2 regions of the Neisseria perflava genome follow, and region 1 is predicted to be linked to the other one. Evidence: predicted binding sites of a transcription regulator. Region 1 holds the regulator's gene; the other holds the start of a gene.
What was found. Region 1 encodes FNR, which switches genes on or off when oxygen is low (the NO sensors DNR and NnrR bind a similar motif). Its sites were predicted from a motif close to TTGATNNNNATCAA; they were not measured.

Region 1 (8,049 bases):
CGATTTACTGGAAAAGCGCAGTTTAATCCCAAAGGAATCCCGCCTCTTAAAAGAAATCTTGCAAGAGCAACAGGAAATCCAATCATAACTTAGGAAAAACAAATGAACTTGATTCAACAATTAGAGCAAGAAGAAATCGCTCGCTTGAACAAAGAAATCCCTGAATTCGCTCCAGGCGACACCGTTGTCGTATCTGTACGCGTGGTTGAGGGTTCTCGCAGCCGTCTGCAAGCATACGAAGGTGTGGTTATCGCCCGCCGCAACCGTGGCCTGAACAGCAACTTCATCGTTCGCAAAATCTCTAGCGGCGAAGGTGTAGAACGTACTTTCCAACTGTACTCTCCTACCGTAGAAAAAATCGAAGTTAAACGCCGTGGTGACGTACGTCGCGCTAAACTGTACTACTTGCGTGGCCTGACCGGTAAAGCAGCCCGTATTAAAGAAAAATTGCCTGCTCGCAAAGGCTAATCAATTTTATCAAAAACCCACTTCAATGAAGTGGGTTTTTTGTTTTTATACAAGATCTCCTCGTCTTTCTTACACAATCCTGTAAGCCAATCACAATTCCCATCTCACGCATAAACTTAAACAGAATCATAACCCCCTACTTTTGACCTTTATAAAAAAGGCCGTCTGAAATAAAAGATTCAGACGGCCTTGAATTACATCAGACAGTTATTTAAACCATCCCGCCAATGCCGGGATACGCGACAACAACAGTGTATCCAAAATCCAAATAACAGCGATTGCGGCAATGGCTGTTGGAAAAATCACAGCCAAAATCAGCAGTGGCACAGCCATTGCCCACCATACCGGCAATTTGATTTTCTGTGCAGGAGGAATTAAACCTCGCGCTTCCGAAGGACGGCGTTTCCACCACATCACACAGCCGCTGACACAGATAAAAATAATCGCCAGGCAAAACACAACATTCGCCAACACGCTCCACCAACCCAGCGTACCCATATGCAAAGCAATGCTTGCCGCCATGAACTTGCCAAACCAGTTGTAATCGTCAAAATGAATATCAGCCAGGATTTTGCCACTGTATTGATCAATGTGTACCGTACGGTCGGCGGTCGGACTAACCATATCGTAGCTCATTGAGTCTTGCGACAGCGTCCATACGCCGGTTTCGCCTTTAGGCAGGTTCAACTGATAGCGGCCTTTAAAGCCAATTTCGCGTGCAAAGCGGTCAACCGTTTCCAAAGTCATCGGTTCACTTGGATTAATGCCGTTTTCGCCCAGTGTCGTACCGGAAACCGGCATAGGCGTCAGCTCTAAAATCCACGGCACTTCTTTGGATTTGCCATCATTCAACACATCACCATGGGTTAGCACGGAAGATACCGGGTTAGGCTCCACACCCCATTTGCCGGCTGGGAATTGACTCCATGCCTGCACAGCCTTACCACCCCAAATACCTGCCCAAGCAATACCAGACAAACAGAACAGCAGCAAAATCAAAGAAACCCAAGAGCCAAATGCACCGTGTAGGTTGCGCCACCAAGAACGACCTTTGCCTGCTTTAGGCAAAAAAACAGCCTTCAGACTACGCTGTTTTACCCACCACAAATAAATACCGGTCACAATCATGATGATGGTTAGCGACGCAGCGGTTTCCAACAGGTAGTCCCCTGTCGCCCCAATCATAATATCGCCGTGGATTTCATCCATCGTGTGATACCAGCCTTGACCGCGCGGCATCGTGTTCACGACTTTTGCCGTATAGGGATCAACAGCAACCATAGTGGCTTTATCGTCATTGTTCACGCGGAATACGGCAACCATATCATCTGCGCGCGGCGCAATATATTGCACCACAGAGGCAGTTTCCGGATTCACAAACTGTCTGGCAGCTTCAGCCTGAGCCGACAAAGGCTGAACCACTGCCTGCGGCGTAACATGTATGCGTTCGCCCTCTTTACCGGTGATATTGGCAAATAGCAGCATTCCCAACCCTGTAACAGCGAGCAGGGTTAAAAACGGCGCAACCAAAAGTCCGGCATAAAAATGCCATCGCCAAACAGTCAAATAACGGCGGCTAGCCTGTTGTTCATTTTGGGAAGTTGGTTTTGTTTCCATATATTCTCTTTATATAGTTAAAGCAGACTAATTATTACGAATTAGCATCAGACATTTTAATCAAAAACATTCATTTAAGAAACCGTTTTTCCGATGAGGCTTTGAAATACTTCAATATTTAGTTTTCAGGCCGTCTGAAAAAACAAAATAGAACAGAAAACAACACTTTACTGAAAATCCGTTTTAATCATTGCGGTTTCGGCAGAATTTGGTAGAATACAGGCATTACTTATTTATTCATCAAGCCGCCAAGCTTTGGCGGCTTGTATTTTTATTTCCAATCCGGCTACCGCGCGTGGCCGGATAAAATTTTAAAAGCATCATCATGCTTTCATGGAGAACTCAATGCAAAAAATCCCTTTGACCGTCCGTGGTGCAGAATTGTTGAAACAAGAACTTCAACACCTCAAAAGCGTAGCACGCCCAGAAGTCATTGAAGCCATCGCCGAAGCACGTTCGCACGGCGACTTGTCTGAAAACGCAGAATACGAAGCCGCCAAAGAGCGTCAAGGCTTTATCGAAGGCCGCATCGCCGAGTTGGAACACAAACTCTCTATGGCGCACATCATCAACCCTGCCGAAATCCACGCCGAAGGCAAAATCGTATTCGGCACAACTGTGACACTGGAAGATTTGGAAACTGAAGAACAAGTTACCTACCAAATCGTCGGTGAAGATGAAGCAGACATCAAAGAACGCAAAATCTACGTTGGCTCCCCCATTGCCCGTGCCCTAATCGGCAAAGAAGAAGGCGATATTGCAGAAGTTCAAGCACCCGGTGGCGTGCGTGAATATGACATCATTGCCGTGCAATATATTTAAATAAACAAAAGGCCGTCTGAAAACATTTTCAGACGGCCTTTTGCTGTACCTAAAAACACCATAATTAAAGAAAATAAAATCTTCCCAGGAGAAGCATAATGAATCTACTATACAAAATTATCCAAACCGCTGCCGCCATGTGGCTTGGTATGCAGCTGACAGCAGGCTATGTTACTGCCCTGATCCTGTTCCGCCTCCTGCCCAAAATGCAGGCAGGAGAAATTGCCGGCATTTTGTTTGCTATTACAGCGATATGTGGTCTAGTTATTTTTGGCGCAGCCTATGCCTTTTTCAGAAAACAGCTGGCCTCACTTTCTTGGTGGATCTTAGTACTTTAGCTACTCTTAGCCTGCAACCATCTTTTGGTTACGCCGGTTATCGAGGCACACAAGTACGGGCTGGATAACTGGCTGCTGTCCCTAGTAGGCGGAACATTCGGTGTTTGGCACGGCTTATCCAGTATCATCTTTTTGATTTGCACAATACTCGCCGCTGTTTGCGTATGGAAATGGCCCAAGCCAAACTAAGCTGTTTTAATAAAAGGCCGTCTGAAAATAAATCTTTCAGACGGCCTTTTATTTTGAATCATGAATTTCCTGATTATTCAAATATAAGCCATAAAAAAAATGCCCTGCATATTGCAGGGCATTTTTCACAAACCAATTAAGGTTTAGCGTAACCGTGAACGCCATTGTAAGGAGCTGGGATCCAACCTTCATCAGTAGCAGGCAATTCGCCTTGACCTTCGATAGTTTGACCTGGAGCAACTTGACGAGTAACAACGCTGCGGATTTTAACATCAACGCGACGGTCAGGTTCGATACAAGCGATAAGAGCAGCACGTTTCTTAGCTTTAGAAACTTTTTTGCCCAGTTTAGCAACTTCAGCTTCACAAGTAGCAGTCATTTGAGCTTGAGATTCGCCCAGACCTACTGCAGAGATTTTGCTAGAAGCAACGCCACGGCCTACCAAGTAGTTAGCAACTACGTTGGCACGACGCTCAGACAGAGCTTGGTTGTATTGTTCAGAACCCATGAAGTCGGTATGACCTTCAACACGTACGGTTTGTACGCTTTCGTTGCTCAGGCGTTGGGCCAAAGCGTTGAGGTTTTCTTGAGCTTCAGGACGGAGGTTGTCTTTGTCGAAGCCGAACAGAGTTTTAGAAGACAGGGAAACAGTTTCATCAACATACTCAGGAGCTTGTTGTACAGGAGCAACTGCTTCGCGGTCACCACATTCAACACGGCCTTGGGTAGCTTTGTCGAAGTAGCTGTTTTTCCAGCATTCGCCGTAGTTGTTACGGACGATTTCTTGAGATTGGCTGCTTACGGTGTAACCGTGTTTGGTATGCGCTTCGCTGGCCATAGCGGTGCCAGAGGCAACCAAGGCAACGAACAATGCGCTTAATTTCAGCTGTTTGGTCATTTTATTCCCTCATCAAATTGTTATGCGGCGGACTAGGAAAGCAACCGCTGCAAAGTACCAATATACAGGCCGCAGTATCAAAACAGCGGCAAATCGGATATATCAGGTTGCACTATAAAGAAGCGCAAGGCAAACTGTCAATACTCGATGCCTTCAAACAATTATGAAGTGCCTGCTTCCTAGTAGTTAATCATGCCGAAAAATCAATCTTGTGTCATTAATTTAGGGCAAAATCAGCCAATTCACCCGCTCCAAGTTGTACAAAAACAACAAAACTTCATCCCCCTTTCATTCACAGATTTCCTGTTTTCATATCATTAAAAGATATTTTCATTAAAAACAAGCGTTTTCAAAACTCAGGGCAAAACCGGGCAAAATATGTTAAATTACAGACCGTTTGTCGCACAAAATCCACAATAACAACGTATCCGATACTGCTACCATGAAACTGCAACAATTACGTTACGCCCTTGAAGTTTACCGGCACAATCTGAATGTCTCCGAGGCTGCCGATGCGCTTTTTACATCCCAACCCGGCATTTCCAAACAAATCCGCCTGCTTGAAGAAGAATTGGGTATCCAAATTTTTATCCGCAGCGGCAAGCGTGTGGTTTCCGTTTCGCAACCGGGCAAAGCCGTGTTAGAAATTTCGGAACGAATTTTGCGCGATGTACAAAACATTAAAAATATCGGCAGCGAGTTTACCGATCATGACAGCGGCTCGCTGACCATCGCGACAACGCATACCCAGGCGCGTTATGCCTTGCCCAAAATCGTTGCGGAATTTGTCAAAAACTACCCCAAGGTCAATTTGACCATCAAACAAGGCAGCCCTTCTGCCATTGCGCAAATGGTCAGCAGCGGCGAAGCTGATTTGGCAATTATTACCGAACAGATTGATGATCATCCTGAGTTGGGCAAACTGCCCTGCTATGAATGGAACCATGCCGTCATTGTTCCGCATGACCACCCTCTTTTGGACTGCCGCAATCCTTTAAGCCTTGAAGATTTGGCTTCTTTTCCGCTGGTTACTTACGAATTTGCTTTTAATTCCGGCAGCAGCATTGCGCGTACATTTAATAAAGCGCATATTGAGCAACCTGATGTTGCCTTATCGGCTGCCGATACAGATGTATTGAAGACGTATGTCCGCTTAGGTTTGGGCGTTGGGTTAATGGCGAAAATGGCGTACGATCCCGCAGTCGATCAAGATTTACAGCTGATTGATGCGGCACACTTATTTGAACCGTCACCCACTTGGATAGCCTTACGCACCGATACCTACCTGCGCGGTTACGCGTATGACTTTATCCAGATGTTTGCACCGAAACTGACCAGAGAAGTAGTCAACCGCATTCTGTACACGCCGGTTGTTGAAGATTTTTCAATTTAATATCTGACTATCACTTGCGTAACTTAACAATTATTCTTTAATTCTTGTTAAAAAGGCCGTCTGAAATATTTCAGACGGCCTAAGATTCAGATAGCGTGCGAACAACCGGAAACCATTTTCTTCAAGGTTGTCGCATCTAAGATTTTGATGTGCTTGTGTTCAACCGAAATCAAGCCTTCATGATGGAATTTAGACAAGGTGCGGCTGACTGTTTCCAGTTTCAGCCCCAAATAGCTGCCGATTTCCTCACGCGACATCCGCAAAATAAAATCATTAGCGGCAAAACCTCGTGAATAGAGACGCTGGGACAAGTTGAGCAAGAATGCCGCCAATCGCTCTTCAGCGCGCATATTGCCCAAAAGCAACATAACGCCCTGATCTCGAACAATTTCGCGACTCATTAAGCGGAAAAAGTGAGAACGAAGACTGGGAATATCCTGTCCAAGTTCTTCAATATGTGTAAACGGAAGCTCGCATACCTCGCTGTCTTCCAAAGCCACAGCATCACAGCTGTGAATATGGGAACAAATCCCATCCATACCGATCAGCTCGCCCGACATAAAAAAGCCGGTTACCTGATCTCGTCCATCTTGGCTGGCGACTGTTGTCTTAAAGAAGCCCGCACGGATGGCAAACAAAGAGGTAAACGGCTCGCCGGCACGGAACAGGTATTCACCTTTTTTCAGACGGCGGCTTTGACGAATAACCGCGTCTAATTGTGAAAATTCGTTAGGCATCAGTCCGACAGGCAAACACAGCTCGCGTAAAGAACATGTGGAACACAAGGTTTTCATTTGATGTGTTGCATTGTGTGTAGCCATAACGCACCTTTAATTTGCTTAGTTCTCTCAATCCCTGATTAAGCCGAATAACTATTGACCCATGTCAAAGTCGGCATATCATTATGAGGCATTCTACCAAACTATCGAAATTTTGACTAAAATTTTCCCTAATTTCCTTACTTCATACTACAAGCCCCGACCATGAAAATCATCCCCATCTCAAATAACACCAACACAAACAATGAATTACCGGAATTCGACCGCGAATTGATTGCCAGTTTGCCATCAAGCGGTCCACGTTATACATCCTATCCGACCGCCGACCGCTTCCATGAAGGCTTTAAAGAAGCCGAATATATCCAAGCTTTAAACCTGCGCAACATGGGCGCGCTCAACAAACCCCTTTCACTCTACATCCACATTCCCTTCTGCAATACCATCTGCTATTACTGCGGCTGCAATAAAATCATTACCAAAGACAAAAGCCGTGCCGATGCCTATATCCAGTATCTGGAAAAAGAAATGGAATTGCTGGCACCGCATTTAGGCGGAAGACACCAGCTCGCGCAGCTCCACTTCGGTGGCGGCACGCCCACATTCCTGAGCGACGACCAACTCGAACGCGTCTTCGAAATGATCCGCAAATACTTCCAGCTCATCCCCAACGGCGAATACTCCATCGAAATCGACCCGCGCAAAGTCAGCCGCGAAACCGTCCTCAAGTTGGGCAAACTCGGTTTCAACCGCATGAGTGTAGGCATTCAAGACTTTGACCCTAAAGTGCAGGCAGCCGTCAACCGTATCCAAAGCTACGAAGAAACCAAAGAAGTGATTGATGCCGCGCGTGAAGCCGGGTTTAAATCAGTCAGCGTCGATTTGATTTACGGCCTGCCGCACCAAAACACCGAAAGCATCAAAACCACCATCGATACGGTCTTATCCCTCGATCCCGACCGCCTTGCCCTTTACCACTACGCCCACCTGCCGCATATCTTCAAACCGCAACGCCGTATCGACACCAATGTTGTCCCCGGCAGCGAAGAAAAACTCGATATGCTGCAATATTGCGTCCAAACCCTGACTGAGCGCGGCTACGTTTTCATCGGTATGGACCACTTTGCCAAACCTGATGATGAACTCTCCATCGCCCTCAAAGAAGGCTTCCTGCAACGCAACTTCCAAGGCTACTCGACCTATGCCGACTGCGACTTGGTGGCGATCGGCGTCTCCTCTATCGGCAAAATCGGCAGCACCTACTCCCAAAACGAGCGCGACATCGATGCCTATTACGCCGCACTCGATGCCGGATATCTACCGATTATGCGCGGCTACCAGCTTAATCAAGACGACATTCTGCGCCGCAACATCATTCAGGATTTGATGTGCCGCTTCTCGCTTGATTATCAAATTTACGAAAGCGTGTTCGGCATTCCGTTTAGCCGCTATTTTGTAGCGGAACTGGAAGATATGAAACAACTGGAAACCCTCGGTCTGGTCCGCCTCAAACCGCACGGCCTGACCGTTACGCCGAAGGGCCGTTTC
Region 2 (8,049 bases), 100 kb from region 1:
TCAAGGCTGTTTATCCCCCATCAGGCCGTCTGAAAAACAAAAGAGCGTGATCCCAATGGATATACGCTCTTTTGTTTTGCCTCTTCCAAAGCAATCCAAAAATATCTTGCCCACCCGTTTAAATCAAAACCACTCCAAACCAATCATGAAACAAAAAGAAAAGCTCCTGCAAAACAGGAGCTTTTTCTTGGAAGAAACCGGATTATTTCAATTTAGTTTCTTTGTAAATAACGTGTTTACGGGCTACTGGGTCAAATTTTTTGATTTCCAGTTTGCCAGGCATAGTACGTTTGTTTTTAGTAGTTGTGTAGAAGTGACCAGTACCAGCGCTGGACTCCAGTTTGATTTTATCGCGCATTGCAGTAATCCTTAATTAATGGTGTTTAAATTAAGCTTCGCCGCGAGCACGCAAATCAGCCAATACGACATCAATGCCTACTTTATCGATGGTGCGCAATGCAGCGTTAGAAACGCGCAGGCGAACCCAGCGGTTTTCACTTTCTACCCAGAAACGACGTGATTGCAAGTTAGGCAAAAAACGACGTTTGGTTTTGTTGTTGGCGTGTGATACGTTATTGCCAGACATCGGGCGCTTACCGGTCACTTTGCAAACTCGTGCCATGGTTAGTCTCCAAACTTCTAAAATAGTAAAACGCGATTTATACCACGAAATCCGCCTTCAGTTCAAGTCGTTTACTGAAAAAACAGAATTTGTGGAAATAAACCTTCTCAATATGTTGCATCTGCGAAACGGTATCTCGCAAAGCCTTAACTTTTCAATTATAACGGATTTCTTCAAAAAAATCATCTGTCGTTTGCGCGGTCGGTGAAATAAACAGGCCGTCTGAACATTTCAGACGGCCTGTTTGTCATCATGCTTTTTTCTTCAACGCCTCATTCAAAATGCAGCCGAGTATAAAGCAGGCTAAAGAAGGAACAACCCACCCCAAACCGATATTGTAAAACGGCAATGCGCGCTCGATGGCGGCAGCGGTGTCGGCATCCAATCCAAACGCGGCCTTATAGGCATCGAGCAAACCGACCATAAGGGCCGCCATCATGGTGCAAAAATAGACAATACGGCTGCCGCCAAACAGTTTATCCGTCAAAGCCAGCAGAATGATGACGATGGTCAGCGGATACAACAGCATCAACATAGGGATGGAAAACTGCAAAATCGCTGACAGGCCTTTATTGGCCAACAGGATAGACACCACCGTATTCAGTATCACAAAGACTTTATAGGAAATGCCCGGGCAAAGACGGTTGAAATATTCGGCGCATGAAGTAATCAAGCCAACCGCCGTACTCAGACAGGCAAGCAGCACCATGACGCCAAGCAACACAATACCGGCCGTACCGAAATAGTGCTGTGCGGTTTTAGACAAAACCGACGCGCCGTTTTCCTGCAAGCCGATACCGGCCACACCTGTCGCGCCCATATAGCCGATAAACAGGTAAACCACTGCCAGGCAGGAAGCCGCCAACACACCGGAAATCGTCGTGGTCTTCAGCAAATCCGCGCGGTTGTCCACGCCCATGGCGCGAACAGCATCGATAACGATAATGGCAAACACCAGCGAAGCCAGCGCGTCCATGGTGCCGTAGCCTTCCAAAATACCTTTAACCAACGGATGAGTGGCAAAATCGCCTTGTGCCGCCTGTGGCATACCCATCGGGTTAATAGCGGCATAGCCGACCAATATTGCAATTGCCAGCAATAAAACGGGCGTAAGGATTTTACCGATACGATCAACCAGTTTACCCGGAGAAATCGACAGCCAATAAGTCATGCCGAAAAACACCAGGCTGAATACGGCCAATGCGATGTTTTTCCAAGATTCATCAATGAAAGGAGAGATGGCGGTTTCAAAAGATACCGTTGCCGTACGCGGCATGGCAAACAAGGGGCCGATTGCCAGATAAAGCGCGGCGGCAAAAGTCACGCCGTACCAAGGCGCAACACGGGAAGCCAGCGCTTCCACATCGCGCGAGCCGGAATAGCCGACGGCAATCACGCCCAGCAGTGGCAACCCCGCCCCGGTCAACAAAAAGCCGAACATTGCCGAAAGCCAGTTTTCGCCTGCCTGCTGCCCCAAATAAGCCGGGTAAATTAAGTTACCCGCGCCGAAAAACAGCGCAAACAGCATCAAACCCACCGCCCATAAAGAGGCCTTGCTGCGACTTGTCGTCGAATTCATCTTAAATTCTCTTTTTCCAAATACCCGTTATCGGCTTCATCGGTTTCATCGATTTCAAGGCCGTCTGAAAGCATTTCGGCTTCGTTTGTTTCCAAACCGTCTTTCAGGCTGATTTCGATTTCGCCATAATTTTCAGGCTGTACGATACGCACCAAGCCTTCTTTGGCCAATTCCAGCAATGCAATAAAATTGACCACCACATATGTCGCGCCCTGCTCCGGCTTAAACAAATCACTAAACTTACTGATACCGCTTTCGTTCAAACGGCGCAAAATCGCCGTCATCTGCGCGCGCACGGAAATGGTTTCCCGCACCACTTCATGACTGCGCGTATGCTTGGCACGCGATAAAATACCCAACCAAGCCTGCGTCAAATCGGCAACGTACACTTCCGGCAACTTCGCTTCGACCGCAATTTCCAGCGGCAAATACGCCCAAGCAAAATCACGTCCGGCGCGTGGCAACGCGTCCAAGCCCTGAGCCGCCAGCTTCATTTGTTCGTAAGCCAACAGACGGCGCACCAACTCGGCACGCGGATCCGCCTCTTCATCCTCAACTTCTTCAGGACGCGGCAACAACAGGCGCGATTTAATTTCAATCAGCATTGCCGCCATCAGCAGGTATTCCGCCGCTAAATCAAACTGATACGCTTCCATTTGGGCAATATAGTGCAGATACTGCTCGGTAATCTTCACCATCGGAATATCGAGGACATCGATATTTTGCTTGCGGATAAGGTACAGCAGCAAATCCAACGGCCCTTGGAAGCTGCTCAATACCACCTTCAACGCATCGGGCGGAATAAACAAATCCTGCGGCACATCGGTAACAGGCTGACCGAACACCCACGCAACGGTATGTTCAGACGGCGTTGCAGCAGTGGAAGAAATAAGGTGTTCTGAAGGCATGGTTAAAGGGTCTTTTTCTTTTTAAGTTTAGTAAGAAGTTTCATCAACAAAAGGCCGTCTGAAACAAGGACGATCCGTTTTTAATATAAAAATCAGCGGTTTTTACGATTGATTTGCAAAGAAACGATGGCGACGGCAAAGGTCTGAGCCAAGGCCATGCCCAACAGCGGCAGGCTGGCGAAAACCGTACCCATCAGTACCGAGCCGATATCGCGGGAAAACACAAAACCATCCCTCGCCAACATCGCCACCATCAAAGCCGACAACAGCAAACTTTCGCAGCCGACCAAAAACCAAATCATTTTAACCGAACGGCGTTTGCGCCATTTCATGATACCGGCGTGCACAAGGCTGAAGATCACGATAGACAGAAACGGATAAAGAAAAGTGGTGAACGGGCGGGTATAACCGCTTTGCACACACAAATAATCGCCCGGCAGCGTATTGCATTCCATCACATCGAGAAACATCGGATCGACGGCATACATCAACACGCCGAACCATACCGCATAAATCAGACTGGCGATAAAGTAGGCTTTAAAAAATCGGCTCTTCACCATCTTCCCCTACCCCTCACTTCCGCCCTGCGATATGCTCCACCGCAGCTTGCGCACAATACAGCCCAAACGAAGCCGTTACCAGCATACTCGCCCCATAGCCCGCGCAGGACAAACCTTGCGGCGCGGCATCGGTCGAACACGCTTCGCCGGATTGCGGCGGCGTAATATTCTCGGTTGAATAAACGCAAGGCACGCGCATTTTTTCTTTGGTATCGCGGCTGAAGCCGTAGCGTTTGCGCAAGGTGTAGCGCAAGTTGGAAAGCAACGGATCGTGGGTAACGCGGCTCAAATCAGCGGTTTGAATCAAAGCCGGATTTTTCTGTCCGCCCGCACCGCCGCTGATAATAAACGGTTGTTTATGTCGCACGAAATATGCCGCCATCGCCGCTTTGACACGGATTTGGTCGATGGCGTCGATGACAAAGTCGAAAGGCCGTCTGAAAAGCTCGTCCAGATTGTCTTCCGTCACAAAATCTTCAATTTCCGTCACTTCGCATTGCGGATTGATTTGGGCGATGCGTTCGCGCAAAGCGGTAACTTTTGCCTTACCGAAATCATCGGTCAAAGCGTGCAATTGGCGGTTGACATTGGATTCGGCAACGTTGTCCAAATCAATCAGCGTTAAACGACCGATGCCGCTCCTCGCCAAAGCCTCCACCGCCCACGAGCCAACGCCGCCGACACCGACCACGCACACATGCGCACGCGAAAAGCGCGCCAGTGCTTCGTCTCCGTAAAGTCTGGCAATACCGCCAAAGCGGCGAGAAGAAAGAAAAGCGGCGTCCTGCATAAGTAACCTTGTGATATATCAATAAATTAATGAAAAACGCGACAGGCGATTCGGACAGACATTATACTTGAAAGCAGATGGGCTGTTGTACCCGCCCGAAAGAGTTTATAATCGTTTCACATTCAGACAAGTTCTGATTTCATATTAAACGAAAGTGCCGCTACTCGGCGCAAAAGGAGAATAAATATGTACAAACATCTGGTTGTAGCCGTTGACGGTAGCGAGACCTCCCTCAATGCATTGAAACACGCCGCCGAACTGGCAAGCCTCAACAAAGCCCAACTGACTTTGGTTCACGTTGCCAACCCTGCCGAATACATGGCTTTGGCTCCTGAATTCCTGCAACACGAAAGCTACGAAGCCGCTGCAGTGGCTCAAGGCAACGAAGTTTTGGATTTCGCAGAAAAAACAGCGCGTGAAAGCGGCGTTGAAAACATCGTGAAACACCTGTTGGTTGCCAACAAAGGCGCGCGCGAAATGGCGCAAGACTTGGTTGACTACGCCGACAACAACGGCGCAGACCTGCTGGTACTCGGCACACACGGCCGCACCGGCCTGATGCACCTGCTGATGGGCAGCTTCGCCGAGACCGTAATGCGTCAAAGCCACCTGCCTCTGCTGATTATCCGCAGCAAAGCCGAAGAAGCATAATCAAGCATTGATTTAAAATAGCGAAAGGCCGTCTGAATATTTTTCAGACGGCCTTTTTTCACATGACAGCTTCAGCTTTTATTTTGCCATTTCTTTGAACACTTCGTGTGCCACAGCAATGGTTTCGTCAATCAGCTCAGGCGTATGCGCGGCGGAAACAAAACCGGCTTCGTAAGCTGACGGGCCGAATGCGACATTGCGGTCGAGCATACCGTGGAAGAAATGTTTGAAACCGTCGATATTGGAACGCGCCATGTCAGCATAGTTTTGCGGCGTATGGCTGGCAAAATACAAACCAAACATACCACCCACGCTGTCCGCCGTAAATTCAACGCCATGTGCTTTAGCCGCATCGGCAATACCGTTGGCAAGGCGTTGGGTTAAGGCAGTCAGGTTTTCATAGAAGCCTTCGCGCTGAATGATTTCCAGCGTTTTCAAACCGGCTGCAACCGCAATCGGATTGCCGGACAATGTACCTGCCTGATACACGCCGCCCAACGGGGAAATACATTCCATAATGTCTTTACGGCCGCCGAACGCCGCCAAAGGCATACCGCCGCCGATCACCTTACCCATGGTGGTCAAATCAGGTTTGATGCCGTGCAAAGATTGCGCGCCGCCCAGCGCCACGCGGAAGCCGGTCATCACTTCATCGTAAATCAACACAGCACCGTGTTTTTCAGTCAATTCGCGCAAGGCTTTGACAAAGGCTTCAGACGGCCTAACCAGATTCATATTGCCGACAAAAGGCTCCAAAATCACACAGGCAATGTCATTGCCGCTTTGCGCAAAGGCTTCTTCCAGTTGGGCGATATTGTTGTATTCAAGTACCAAAGTGTGTTTGGTAAAGTCGGCAGGCACGCCGGCGGAAGAAGGATTGCCAAACGTCAGCAGGCCACTGCCTGCTTTCACCAACAGGCTGTCGGAATGGCCGTGGTAGCAGCCTTCAAACTTGATGATTTTGTCGCGGCCGGTAAAACCGCGTGCCAAACGGATAGCGGTCATCGTTGCTTCCGTACCGGAGCTGACAAGGCGCAGCTGCTCGACGGACGGCATGATTTTAGCGATTTCTTCGGCAATGACAATTTCGCCTTCAGTCGGCGCACCAAACGACAAACCGCCCAATGCTGCTTCGCGTACGGCCTCAATGACTTCAGGATGGGCATGGCCGACAATCGCAGGGCCCCAAGAGCCGACATAGTCGGTATAACGCGTGCCGTTTTCGTCCCAAACATATGCGCCTTCTGCCTTTTTGATAAAGCGCGGTACGCCGCCGACGCTGCCGAATGCGCGCACAGGAGAGTTCACGCCGCCGGGAATAATGGCTTTGGCGCGGTTGAACAAGCTTTCATTACGGTTCATAGTCAATTCTTTCGTAAGAGGTCGTCTGAAAATCAAATCGGAGCCATTTTAACACCAAATCCTTTTCAGACGGCCCAAGCTTCAAAATAAGAATCGGGCGCAAAATCAAAATTATTCTTTAAAAACAAACACTCTATCCACATTTTTCCTGCTTGTGCTATAATCCGCGACCTATTGAAACAATAAAAGAAAAGCATCATGTTACGCGGATTCATACTCAGCCTCGCCCTTTTGGCGTCCTCCCTCGTCCATGCACAACGCAGCCTGCCTGACGATATGGATGTGGCCGTTTTAAAGACTGTCGATTTGCCTTATCTGAAAGTCAGCAAAGGCGGTTTTTCTTGGACGCGCCTGCTGACCTTGGGCATTGTGGACGGCAACGCGGCCAAACTGCAAATCACCCGCTTCACCAAAATCCACGATGAAAACGACCGTTTCATTCCGATGGGCCGCCTGCTGAATCAAACCGGCAAAGCCGTTGCATTCAAATACAACGAAGAAAGCCGCCTCGTCCGCGAAATCTGGATTTTGACCGACGCCGAAGCTGACAGATTCATCGAACACGCCAAAAAGCAGAAAAAGGCGGAAGAATAATTTTTCAGACGGCCCGAGTATTTCACAGGCCGTTTGAACCCTTTTACAACAAGCAAGTCAATCAAAACAAACCATGAAAAAAGTATTTATCCGCACCTTCGGGTGCCAAATGAACGAGTACGACAGCGAAAAAATGCTGTCCGTCCTCGCCGAAGAACACGGCGGCATCGAGCAGGTTACCCAACCTGACGACGCCGACATCATCTTGTTCAATACCTGCTCCGTGCGTGAAAAAGCGCAAGAGAAAGTCTTCTCCGACTTAGGCCGCGTACGTCCGCTCAAAGAAAAAAATCCCGACCTCATCATCGGCGTTGCCGGCTGCGTTGCCTCTCAAGAAGGCGAAAATATCGTCAAACGCGCTCCGTATGTGGACGTGGTTTTCGGTCCGCAAACGCTGCACCGCCTGCCCAAACTCATCGTCGACAAAGAAACCACCGGCCTGTCTCAAATCGACATTTCCTTCCCCGAAATCGAGAAATTCGACCACCTGCCGCCTGCGCGCGTAGAAGGCGGTTCGGCATTCATTTCCATTATGGAAGGCTGCTCCAAATACTGCTCTTACTGCGTCGTCCCTTACACCCGCGGCGAAGAATTCTCCCGCCCACTTAACGACGTATTGACTGAAATTGCCGGTTTGGCGCAACAAGGCGTTAAAGAAATCAACCTCTTAGGCCAAAACGTCAATGCCTATCGCGGCGAAATGGAAAACGGCGAAATCTGCGACTTTGCCACTTTGTTGCGCATCGTCCACGAAATCCCCGGCATCGAACGCCTGCGCTTTACCACCAGCCATCCGCGCGAATTTACCGACGCGATTATCGAGTGCTACCGCGACCTGCCGAAGCTGGTTTCCCACCTGCACCTGCCGATTCAAAGCGGTTCCGACCGCGTATTGAGCGCGATGAAACGCGGTTACACCGCCTTGGAATACAAATCCATCATCCGCAAACTGCGCGCCATCCGTCCTGATTTGTGTCTCAGCT

Region 2: the regulator FNR is predicted to act here: its motif matches at 4,468-4,481, upstream of CYJ98_RS00240 (universal stress protein).

The regions. Positions count from the first base shown of each region.
Region 1 covers NZ_CP136962.1:154,082-162,130, reverse strand. The annotation lists gene trmD (tRNA (guanosine(37)-N1)-methyltransferase TrmD) at 1-88, shown strand, start outside; gene rplS (50S ribosomal protein L19) at 103-468, shown strand; gene CYJ98_RS00710 (PepSY-associated TM helix domain-containing protein) at 676-2,085, opposite strand; gene greA (transcription elongation factor GreA) at 2,431-2,907, shown strand; partial or broken gene CYJ98_RS00700 (DUF4149 domain-containing protein) at 3,006-3,434, shown strand; gene CYJ98_RS00695 (OmpA family protein) at 3,571-4,332, opposite strand; gene CYJ98_RS00690 (CysB family HTH-type transcriptional regulator) at 4,775-5,725, shown strand; gene fnr (fumarate/nitrate reduction transcriptional regulator Fnr) at 5,812-6,546, opposite strand; gene hemN (oxygen-independent coproporphyrinogen III oxidase) at 6,709-8,049, shown strand, end outside.
Region 2 covers NZ_CP136962.1:50,766-58,814, reverse strand. The annotation lists gene rpmG (50S ribosomal protein L33) at 203-358, opposite strand; gene rpmB (50S ribosomal protein L28) at 389-622, opposite strand; gene brnQ (branched-chain amino acid transport system II carrier protein) at 873-2,201, opposite strand; gene CYJ98_RS00255 (segregation and condensation protein A) at 2,198-3,109, opposite strand; gene CYJ98_RS00250 (hypothetical protein) at 3,202-3,669, opposite strand; gene CYJ98_RS00245 (tRNA threonylcarbamoyladenosine dehydratase) at 3,683-4,459, opposite strand; gene CYJ98_RS00240 (universal stress protein) at 4,646-5,110, shown strand; gene hemL (glutamate-1-semialdehyde 2,1-aminomutase) at 5,189-6,472, opposite strand; gene CYJ98_RS00230 (hypothetical protein) at 6,671-7,066, shown strand; gene miaB (tRNA (N6-isopentenyl adenosine(37)-C2)-methylthiotransferase MiaB) at 7,140-8,049, shown strand, end outside.